2 regions of the Roseomonas marmotae genome follow, and region 1 is predicted to be linked to the other one. Evidence: predicted binding sites of a transcription regulator. Region 1 holds the regulator's gene; the other holds the start of a gene.
What was found. The regulator HrcA, encoded in region 1, represses chaperone genes, less so after heat shock. The targets are predictions, from matches to a motif close to GTTNGCACTCNCNNNNNGNGAGTGCNAAC.
Positions count from the first base shown of each region.

Region 2: a site for HrcA is predicted at 3,356-3,384, ahead of groES (co-chaperone GroES). Genes of this name have one in related genera too.

Region 1 covers NZ_CP061091.1:654,896-660,504, forward strand. Annotated here, with positions in the region: gene IAI58_RS03110 (hypothetical protein) at 1-1,482, shown strand, start outside; gene IAI58_RS03115 (glutathione S-transferase family protein) at 1,664-2,296, opposite strand; gene hrcA (heat-inducible transcriptional repressor HrcA) at 2,314-3,342, opposite strand; gene IAI58_RS03125 (hypothetical protein) at 3,613-3,846, shown strand; gene IAI58_RS03130 (hypothetical protein) at 3,843-4,019, shown strand; gene IAI58_RS03135 (DegT/DnrJ/EryC1/StrS family aminotransferase) at 4,065-5,225, opposite strand; gene IAI58_RS03140 (nucleotide sugar dehydrogenase) at 5,283-5,609, opposite strand, start outside.
Region 2 covers NZ_CP061091.1:1,456,313-1,461,921, reverse strand. Annotated here, with positions in the region: gene IAI58_RS06945 (prolyl oligopeptidase family serine peptidase) at 1-198, shown strand, start outside; gene IAI58_RS06940 (hypothetical protein) at 190-567, opposite strand; gene IAI58_RS06935 (cold-shock protein) at 817-1,020, opposite strand; gene groL (chaperonin GroEL) at 1,302-2,945, opposite strand; gene groES (co-chaperone GroES) at 2,996-3,286, opposite strand; gene IAI58_RS06920 (usg protein) at 3,559-3,834, shown strand; gene IAI58_RS06915 (AEC family transporter) at 3,856-4,782, opposite strand; gene gmk (guanylate kinase) at 4,802-5,431, opposite strand; gene IAI58_RS06905 (YicC/YloC family endoribonuclease) at 5,428-5,609, opposite strand, start outside.

The DNA.
Region 1 (5,609 bases):
GCGGCAGCCCCCACCGGCATGCCGAAGCAGCGCCCGGCCGGCAGTGCCGAGGCCTGTCCCGGCGGCCGCACCGGCCCCGTCGCCCTGCGGGCGGAGGAGGCGGCCGGCACGCCGCCGCTGCGACCGGGCGAGCCGGTCTGCCTGCGGCTGCGGCCACGGCAATCCGCCTATTTCCGCATCGCGCCGGAGGCGGGGGATTTCTACACCGTCTCCACCCGCAACCTGGCGCAGGGAACCGACACGGTGCTGGCGCTGCTGGACAGCCAGGCCCGCCTGCTGGCCGAGGATGACGACGGCGCCCGCGAGAACCTGGCCTCCAGCATCGAGGCCGGCCCGGAGTTCAACGCCGCCCTGGTGCGCGCCGGCACGCTGGAAGGCCAGGGCGGCGGCTTCGAGCTGTTGCTGGTGCGCGACGCGCCCCGCCCGCCGCCCGATTTCCCCACCAGCCTGATCCAGGCCGCGGCCCAGCCGCCGCTGGCATCGGGGCAGATGGCACGGCTGCGCCTGCGCCGTGGCCAGGCCGCCTATTACGCCATGCCGGAGGCGCGCGACGGGCTGGTGGCCCGCACCCTGAACCTGGAAGGCGACACCGATACGGTGCTGGCCCTGCTCGATGGTAATGGCCAGCCGGTGAGCGAGGACGACGACGGTGGCGGCGGCACTGCCTCCGCCCTGCCGCTGGACGGCGCGCCGGCCGGCCCGCTGTTCCTGCGCGCCTCCATCCTCGGCGATGACGCCGGCAGCTTCGACCTCGTGCTGCGCCAGGAGGCGCCGCCGCCGCCGCCCGATTTCCCGACGACGCTGGAGGAGGCCCGCCGGCAGGACCCGCTGCCGGCCGATGGCACGCGCGCCATCACGCTGCACCGTCGGCAGCAGGCCATCTTCGCCCTGCCGCCCGGCGCCTCGCTGGTCATCCAGACCCGTGGGCTGGAGGAGGGCACCGACACCGTGCTGGCGCTGCTGGACGAGGATGGCGAGGTGCTGCTGGAGGATGATGACGGCGGCTCCGGCCTCGCCTCCCGCATCGCCACGGCCAAGGCGCCGGGCCGGGCCGCCTTCCTGCGCGCCGGCACGATGAACGGCGGCCCGGGGCGCTTCGACCTGGTGGTGCGCGCGGTCGGGGCCGCCGCCGGGGGTGTGCGTCAGGCCGGCAGCATCGGGGACGCGGCGCGCCGCCCTACCCTGCTGCCGGGCGAGGCGGTGGCGGTGCGGCTTGAGGCGGGGGAGGCGGCGGTCTTCGGCCTGCCGCAGGATGGCCGCCCCTCCCTGGCCCTGACCTTCGACCTGCAGGACGGCGCCGATACGCTGCTGGAGCTGCTGGACGCCGATGGTCAGGTGCTGGACCAGAACGACGATGCCGATGGCGGCCTCGGTTCCCGCCTTCTGGCCGGGCCGCAGCCGCGCCCGGCCTTCCTGCGCGCGAGCGGGGTCGAGGGCGCGGCGGCGGGCTTCTCGCTGGTGATCATCCGCCCCGCGCCTTAGGAGGGACCGCCAATCCAGGGGTGGGCAGGCCGGGGAAGGAATTCCCCGGACCCCATCTTCTTTCTTCGCGTTGAGTGTCAGGGCCGGAAGGGCAGCCGCCAAAGGCCATCGGCCGCCGGCGTAGATAGAGTCCGGGGAATGCCTTCTCCGGCCTTCGCCCCATCTCCGGCCTGCATGCCGCTCAGGCCGGTTCCGCCTCCCGCTCCGCCCACATCGCCTGGAAGGCGGGCCGGGCATGGCAGGCGGCCAGCCAGTCCCGCACTGCCGGGTGCTTCTCGAAAAGGCCCGGCTGGGACTGGGCGTAGCGCACCACTTCCGCCACGTTCAGGTCGGCCACCGTGAAGCGCCCGCCCACCAGCCAGCCGCTGCCCTGGCGCAGCGCATCGGCCAGGATGCCGAACTGGCGGTCCAGCCCCGGCAGCACGCGCGCCACGGCCTCCGGCCCGGCGCGCATTGACAGCGCCTGCTCCTCGACGGAGGTCACGGCCCAGAAGCTCCACATGGTCGCCAGCGCCTCCTCGGCCAGGTCGCGCGGGGCGAGGGGCCCGCCATGCTTGCGCGCCAGGTAGAGGGTGATGGCCATGCTCTCATGCAGCACGAGGCCGTCATCCTCGATGCTCGGCACCAGCCCATTAGGATTGACGGCGCGGAAGGCGGGGGAGGCGGTGTTCAGCGGCGCATCGGCACTGGTGGCATCCGCCAGGCGGTAGCCCTGGATGACGGGCACATGGCGGTATTCCAGCCCCAGTTCCTTGGCCAGCCAGATGGGACGCGAGGCGCGGGAGCGCAGCACGCCATAGATCGTCAGGGACACGCGTTTCTCTCCGTTGGTCAGCCGAGCAGCCGGCCGATGACCTGCGCGGTATAATCCACCACGGGAATCACGCGCCCGTAATTGATTCGCGTGGGGCCAATCACGCCGATGGCGCCGACGATCCGCTCCTCCCCGTCGCGGAAGGGGGCGACGACCATGGAAAGGCCGGCGCTGTTGAAAAGCCCGCTTTCCGCGCCGATGAAGATCTGCACGCCCTGGCCGCGCTGGGAGAGCTCGAGCAGGCGCAGCATGGTCTCCTGCGCCTCCAGCCGCTCGAACAGCGCCTGGATCTCCTGCACCCGCTCCAGCTGGTCCAGGTTCTCCAGCAGCTTGGCCTGGCCACGCAGGATCAGGGAGCCGCCGCCACCGGACCAGGTGGCGAGGCCCGCCTGGATCACCTGCTGGCTGAGCGCGTCCAGCGCGGTGCGGTTGGCCTCGATCTCCTGCTCCACCAGCGAGCGGGTTTCCTCCAGCGTGCGGCCGGAAAGGCGGGCATTGAGGAAGTTGGAGGCCTGGGTGAAGGCGCTGGGCGGCAGGCCGGCCGGCACGTCGATGACGCGGTTCTCCACCTGCCCATGGGCATTGACCAGCACCACCAGCGCCCGGCCCGGGGAGAGGGCGACGAATTCGATATGCCGGATCGGCGCCTCGTTCTTCGGCGCCACCACCAGCCCGGCAGCCCCGGCGAGGCCGGAGAGCATCTGCCCGGCCTCGGCCAGCGTCTCCTCGTAGCTGCGGCCGGAGGCGGCGCAGCGGAGGGCGATGGCCTCGCGCTCCTTCTCCGTCAGGTCGCCGAATTCCAGCAGGCCGTCGACGAAGAGCCGCAGCCCCTGCTCGGTCGGCAGGCGGCCCGCGGAGGTATGCGGCGCGTAGAGCAGCCCCGCCTCCTCCAGGTCCGCCATGGCATTGCGGATGGTGGCGGGGGAGAGGGCCTGGGGCAGGCGGCGGGAGAGGGTGCGGGAGCCGACCGGCTCCCCGGTCTCGACATACAGTTCCACCACCTGCCGCAGAATGGCGGCACCCCGGCTGTCCAGCCCCGGCAACATGGCGGTACCACCCAGGTCGCGCGGCAGCGCCCCACGGGAAAAACCGGCACGGGAGAAAGGCGGCGGGCCCAAAGTTGCTAACTCCCAGAAGGACAACCGAAAACGCTAGGGGCGCGGAGCCTGCTGCGTCAAGCTAGAGCACAGCCGGCATTCACCGCTTCGTGCTGCAATGCGACGCTTATTCTTCCACCATCTTGTCATACCCTCGCCACGATAGGGCTGCACTAAGCTGGTGAGACCGCACAGCCAGCAGATGGAGCAGGAGGTCGCATGACGGATACCCCGCCAAATCGCCTCTGGCCCCTCGCCCTGATGGGCTGGCTGGCGGCTTTCCCACCGCTGAGCCGCGATGCCTCGGCCGCCACGCCGGGCGGAGCACAGCCGGAAGCGCAGCTCGCCGGCACCTCGCTGAGCGTCTCACGTGATGCCCGGTTCACCGGCGCGCCGCTCTCGGCCAGTGAGCGCGCGGCGCTGCGCCGGCGCCGGAGGCGGGAGGGGTCATGAGCATCCCCGCCTTCAACGGCCTGCTGGCCGCTTTCGTCCTCTTCTCGCTGCTGGCGGGGCTGGTCGGGCTGATGCTGGACCGCGCCGCCCGCGCGCCGGGGCTGGCGACCGCCACGGTCGCCATGCTGATCTTCGGCCTCTCCTGGGGCGGGCTGCTGCTGCTGGGCGAATAGCCCGGCGGGGCGGGCAGGGGGCGCGCGGCGCCCCCCCGCGATGCCTCAGATCCCGGCGACCAGCGCTTCCGCCACCCGCGCCACCTGGCCCTCATCCAGATAGGGATGCATGGGCAGGGACAGCACGCGGCCGCAGAGCTTCTCGCTCACCGCCAGTTCCGGCCCGCCCGGCAGCCCGGCCGCATGGGCGCCGGCATAGGCGGGCTGATGGTGCAGCGGCTTGGGGTAGTAGATGGCGCTGGGCACGCCGCGTTCCTTCATCGCCTCCTGCACCCGCTCCCGCGACACGCCCTCGGGGAGGATGACGGTATAGAGGCCCCAGGCGGATTGCGCGCCCGGCCGCTCCCGCGGGGTGATGACATGCTGCGACAGCCGCTCGGCATACCAGCCGGCGATGCGGGTGCGGGAGGCCAGCTCCTGCTCCAGCAACGGCAGCTTGCAGAGCAGGATGGCGGCCTGGAGGGTATCCAGGCGGCCGTTCATGCCGGTGCGCTCCACCTCGTAGCGGGTCTTGCCCTCGCCATGGGTGCGGAGCGAGCGATACAGCTCCGCCCGGTCCGCGTCATCGGTCAGGATGGCGCCGCCATCGCCGTAGCAGCCCAGCGTCTTGGTCGGATAGAAGCTCAGCGCCGTGGCATCGGCCCAGGTGCCGAGCCGCCGGCCGTCCAGCGCCCCGCCGAAGGCCTGGGCGGCGTCATCCAGCGCGAACATCCCCTCGGCGCGGCAGATCTCCAGGATCGCCGGCCAGTCGGCGGGCAGGCCGTAGAGGTCCACGCCCACCACGGCGCGCGGGCGCAGCCTGCCCTGCTGCTTCACCAGCGCGATGCGGCGCTTGAGGTCAGCGATGTCGATATTGAAGCCATCCTCCGCCACATCCACGAAGATGGGGGTGGCGCCGAGCACCAGCGGCACCTCGGCGGTGGCGGTATAGGTGAAGGCGGGCAGGAATACGGCATCGCCCGGGCCGATCCTCTCGGCCATCATGGCGATCTGCAGCGCATCCGTGCCGGAGGAGACGCCGACGGCGTGCTTCGCGCCGGCGAAGGCGGCCAGCTTCTCCTCGACCTCCCGCACCTCGGGGCCGTTCACGAAGGCGCCGCTGTCCAGCACCCTGGCGATCCGGCTGTTCATCTCCGCGCGGATCAGCGCCTGCTGCGCCTTCATATCGAAGAGCGTGATCGGGCGGGCCGTAGTCTCGGTCGTCATAATGCGGATTGCTCCGGTCAGTCTGTGTCGGGCCGGCGCCGCCCCCGCGGGGCGGGCTCAGGCCTGGATGACGCGGTGATAGGCCGGGGCAGGGGTGGTTGGGAAATCACCGGGGGTTTCAACTTGCAACGGCTCCAGCCGCACGGCGGCGTCGCGATAGACCCCGCGCGTATCCACCACCAGCATGGCGTGGGCGCGCACCAGGGCGAAGTCGATGCCGGGCTGCGGCGTCACCACCAGCACGGCATCCTGCGCCGCCAGCAGGCCAGCGGTCAGCTCCTGGCTCTCCAGCTCCGGCGTCCCGCCGCCAAGGCGACGCGTGGCGGGAAAGCAGGGCACCAGCGGGTCGTGATAGGCGACCTCGGCCCGCCGCTCCTCCAGCAG
Region 2 (5,609 bases), 800 kb from region 1:
ACGCGGCGGGATGACCGGGTGCATCCCGGCCATGCCCGCAAGATGGCGGCGAAGCTGCAGAAGCTGGGATATGACGCCCGCTTCTACGAACCCACCGCCGGCGGCCATGGCTATGGCAAGGACAATGCCGAGGCCGCCCAGTTCATGGCGCTTGGCGCGGCCTTCCTGCGGCGCGCCATCGGCTGGGAATCAGAATAAGACGGTCAGGCCGGCGATCCCGACAATCGAGCGCGTGCCTTCCGGGCGGTTCATGCCGGCGCTGACCAGGACACGCAGCGCCAGCTTGGCGCCGCCCGGACCCTCACCCAGGACATAGCGCCCGCCCAGCCCGATCTGCGGCCTGACATCGAAGGCGTTCCGCAGATCGCGCCCGAAAGGCGACTGCCCCGTCAGGTTGATCGGGCGGCCATTGTGGCCCGGGCTGATCAGCCGCGTCACCAGATAGCTGCCTTTGCCGGTGGAATAAGGCAGAGCACCGCCGACGACGGCACTCAGGCTCAGATCGCCCTGCTGCTCACCCCGCGCCATCGCGCCGGGAGACCAGAGGAGAATAAGCAAGGCGAGCACAGCAGAGATTCTGCGCATTGCCATGGTGGAACCCCTTTCTGCTGTAGTAGCGACCGGGGGCTCACTAACCTGTGAGGTTGCGCCGCAGCAATCTTTTTTGCCTCGGTTCTGCCATTTTCCCGCCTTATTTGATGGGCGGAGACAGAAGTTCTTCCTTATTGACGAAAAAGCACAAAAAACGGCCCATGCCGGAAAGGCACAGGCCGTTCAGTCGGGGCCATGCTGGCCCCACCGCTGAAGCTCTTTGGCTTACAGCGGCTTCAGGTTGGTGGCTGCGGCCTTGCCGCGCTCCTGCACCACCTCAAAGCTGACCTTCTGATTCTCCTGCAACCCCTGCAGGCCGGCGCGCTGCACAGCGGTAATGTGCACGAAGACGTCCTTGCCACCGTCTTGCGGGACAATGAAGCCAAAGCCCTTGGTGGCGTTGAACCACTTCACGGTACCGATCGCCATGTCCGAGGCTCTCCTTCTCTCTGGCGGACCCGGCGGACATCGCCAGGTTCAAGATCCCATCCGGTTCACGGCTCTTGATGGGCGCCCGGAAGATTCCGGAGGCACGGCAAGGCGATCAGCAGCGGTGGCGTAGCGAAGTGGGCCAGATCGTTTCGCTCGTGTCAACGCAAACACGTTATCTTCATGCAACATCTTTTCGTAAGGAAAAGGGGCGGTCCTTGCGGACCGCCCCTCCCCCGAACAGCCGTTCCGAACGGGGCCGGATACCGGCCCCGGAGGGATCAGAAGTCCATGTCACCCATGCCGCCCATGCCGCCCGGGCCACCGGCCGGAGCAGAAGCCTTGGCCGGCTTCTCGGCGATCATCGCCTCGGTGGTGATCAGCAGGGCCGCGATGGAGGCCGCGTCCTGCAGAGCCGTGCGGACGACCTTGGTCGGGTCGATGATGCCGGCGGCCACCAGGTCCTTGTACTCGTCGAGCTGGGCGTCGTAGCCATACTCGTAGGTGTCGTCGCGCAGGACTTCACCGGCGATCACGGCGCCGTCCTTGCCCGCGTTCTCAGCGATCTGCTTCAGCGGCGTCTGGATCGCGCGGCGCACGATCTCGATGCCGACCTGCTCGTCGTTGTTCAGGCCCTTGAGGTCGGACAGCTTCAGGGAAGCGCGCAGCAGGGCCACGCCACCACCGGGAACGATGCCTTCCTCGACCGCGGCGCGGGTCGCATGCAGCGCGTCGTCGACGCGGTCCTTGCGCTCCTTCACCTCGACCTCGGTGGAGCCGCCGACGCGGATGACGGCCACGCCGCCAGCCAGCTTCGCCAGGCGCTCCTGCAGCTTCTCACGGTCGTAGTCCGAGGTGGTCTCCTCGATCTGCGCCTTGATCTGCTCCACGCGGCCCTGGATGTCGGCCTTCTCGCCGGCACCGTCGACGATCGTGGTGTTCTCCTTCTCGATCCGGACCATCTTGGCCTGGCCGAGCATGGCGAGCGTCACGGTCTCGAGCTTGATGCCGAGATCCTCGCTGATGACCTGGCCACCGGTCAGGATCGCGATGTCTTCCAGCATCGCCTTGCGGCGGTCACCGAAGCCCGGGGCCTTCACGGCGGCGATCTTCAGGCCACCGCGCAGCTTGTTGACCACCAGGGTGGCCAGCGCCTCACCTTCCACGTCCTCGGCCACGATGATCAGCGGGCGGCCCGACTGAACCACCGTCTCCAGCAGCGGCAGCATCGGCTGCAGCTGGGACAGCTTCTTCTCGTGGATCAGGATGTAGGGGTTCTCGAGCTCGGCGATCATCTTCTCCGCATTCGTGATGAAATACGGGGAGACGTAGCCGCGGTCGAACTGCATGCCCTCGACGACGTCCAGCTCGGTCTGGATGCCCTTGGCTTCCTCGACCGTGATGACGCCCTCGTTGCCGACCTTCTCCATCGCTTCCGCGATCATCTGGCCGATCTCGGACTCGCCATTGGCGGACAGCGTGCCGACCTGCGCCACTTCGGCGGAGGTGGTGATCTTGCGGGACTTCGCCTGCAGCTCAGCGACGATCTGCGTCACGGCCTTGTCGACGCCGCGCTTCAGATCCATCGGGTTCATGCCGGCGGCCACGGCCTTGGCACCCTCGCGCACGATGGCCTGGGCCAGCACGGTCGCGGTGGTGGTGCCGTCGCCGGCCAGGTCGTTCTGCTTCGAGGCCACTTCGCGCACCATCTGCGCGCCCATGTTCTCGAACTTGTCGGACAGCTCGATTTCCTTGGCGACCGTCACACCGTCCTTGGTGATGCGGGGCGCGCCGAAGGACTTGTCGATCACGACGTTGCGGCCCTTGGGGCCCAGGGTCACCTTCACGGCGTCGGCCAGGATGTCCACGCCGCGCAGCATGCGCTCACGGGCGGGGGCGCCGAACTTCACGTCCTTAGCAGCCATTGTCTTCTACCTCGTCTGTTCTGTTGGAATCGTCGGGCAGCGGGGCCGGTTCAGGCCGCCAGGATGCCCAGGATGTCGGATTCCTTCATGATCAACAGGTCTTCGCCCTTGATCTTGACCTCGGTGCCCGACCACTTGCCGAACAGGACACGGTCGCCCGCCTTCACGTCGAGCGCGACCAGCTGGCCCGCCTCGTTGCGCGCGCCGGAGCCGACGGCGACAACTTCGCCTTCCTGCGGCTTTTCCTTGGCGGTGTCGGGAATGATGATGCCACCGGCGGTCTTCTCTTCGGCGGTCAGCCGGCGAACGACAACGCGGTCATGCAGTGGACGGAAGCTCATGGCCCTCTCCTCGACGCCCTAAATCTGGCGCATCCAGCGACGGTTTACTCTCCCGGACCGGCAAGCCCTGTCAGCACTCACCCCGGGAGAGTGCTAAGCGATCTAAGGGGCTCCGCCGCTTACGTCAAGCGTTTGTCAGCACTCTCCATACTTGAGTGCTAATATCCTGATAAAAAAGGATTTTTCTTCCAGCCGCCGCTTCGGGCATGCGATGATGCCCGCATTGGGCGGAAAAGGCCGACGGCTGAACAGGACGCGGAGACATCCGAATCATGCTGCTGCGTGACATCGATTCCTTCGTACGCATTCCCGACTGGCGGCTGACCACCGCGCATATCCTCTACCACCTGCCGGACCACCCCGGCCTGTTGCAGAGCTTCATCTGGCAGAAGCTGGACCAAGCCCCCGGCTTCCCCGAGCTGCACCGATTCCTGGAATTCTGGCGGCGCGACATCCACGGTCCGCTGCATTCGGTGCGAGTCGCCTCGGCTGCCCTCAGCCGCCCGGCGGAGTTCCGCTACGCCGATGGCGAGTTCCGCCTGCACTGAATCCGAATCGGGCGCAGCCCTTCAGCCTGCCTCCAGCAGGACCAGCAGCGCCGTGACCGTGGCCATCGACAACAGGGTCGAGAGCAGCACCGTGGCGCCCGAGCGTTCCGCCCCCGCGGCATAGCGGCGGGAGAGGAAGAAGGCATTGGCCCCGGTCGGCATGGCGGCGGCGATCAACGCCACCGCCATCTGCAGCGGCGGGAGGCCGATGGCCAGCCCCGCCAGCCAGACCAGCAGCGGCATCAGCAGCAGCTTCAGCCCGGAGCAGAGCAGCGCCGAGGGCCAGTCCCGCCGCGCGTCGAAGGCCACCAGCGTCGCGCCCAGGCAGAAGAGCGCCGCCGGGACGGCCGCATCCCCCACCATCTTCAGGAAGTAGCGCAGCATCTCCGGCACGGGGATACCGCCCTGATAGACGATGAAGCCCGCGAGCACCGAGATGACGATGGGGTTCCGCAGCACCGAGACGATGGTGGCGCGCAGGATCTTCAGGACCGGCGCCCGTCCGCCATGGGCGACCTCGCCGATGACGGTGCCGATCGGCAGCAGGATCAGCGAATGCAGCCCGATGATGGCCAGCAGCTGCGCCAGCCCCGCGTGCCCAAAGGCCACCAGCACCAGCGGCACGCCGATCATGCCGGTATTGCCGAAGGAGGCGTTCAGGCCGAAGGTCCCGGCCTCCCCGAGCTTCATGCCCAGCACCCCCCGCGCGAGCAGCATGGCCAGGGCATAGGTGGCCAGGCAGCCGGCGAAGAAGGCCAGGGCGGTGCCGCCGCCGCCGGCATGCGGCGTGGTGGCGCCGTTGAAGAGCAGGCAGGGCAGCGCCAGGGTGAAGACGAAGCCGCTCATCCCCCGCAGCCCCTCCTCCGAGATCCAGCGCCGCCTCGCTGAAAGATATCCGATGCCGATCAGCGCGAAGATCGGCACGACGATCTGCAGCAGCACGCTCATGCGGCGGGCACCGCCGCCCTCACTCCCCCAGCAGTCCGGAGACGAAACCCGAAAGCCATGGCTGCCGCGCGCGGGCGCTGCGGCCGGCATGCAGGATGGCGCGCACCTCCTCCACCGTCCGGTGGAAGTCGTGGTTCACCAGCACATGGTCGAAATCGCCGTAATGGCTGATCTCGTCCCGGGCGGCGCTCATCCGGCGGGCGATTTCCTCGGCCGAATCCTGGCCGCGCCCATGCAGCCGCCGCTCCAGCTCCACCAGGCTTGGTGGCAGCAGGAAGATGCCGAGCACATCTCCCGGCAGCGCCTGGCGCAGCAGCCGGTGCCCCTGCCAGTCGATGTCGAAGAGCACGTCCCGCCCCGCCGCCAGGGCCTGCTCCACCGGCGCGCGCGGCGTGCCGTAGAAGCGGCCGAAGACCTCGGCATGCTCCAGCAGCTCATCTGCCGCGATCATGCGCTGGAACGCCTCCCGCTCGTGGAAGAAGTAGTGCACCCCTTCCTGCTCGCCGGGCCGGGGCTTGCGGGTGGTGGCGCTGACGGAGAGCCGCAGTTCCGGCTCCTGCTCCAGCAGCGCGCGGCTGACCGAGGATTTGCCGGCGCCCGAGGGAGCCGAGAGCACGAGGCAGAGCCCGCGCCGGGAATTCTGGTTCATTCGACGTTCGCCGCCTGCTCGCGCAGCCGCTCGATCGCGGCCTTCAGGTCCAGGGAAAGGCTGGTCAGCCCCAGGCTGGCCGATTTGGCGCCCAGGGTATTCACTTCGCGCCCGAATTCCTGCGTCAGGAATTCCAGGCGCCGCCCCGCCGGCTCGCCACCCGCCAGCAGGGCGCGGG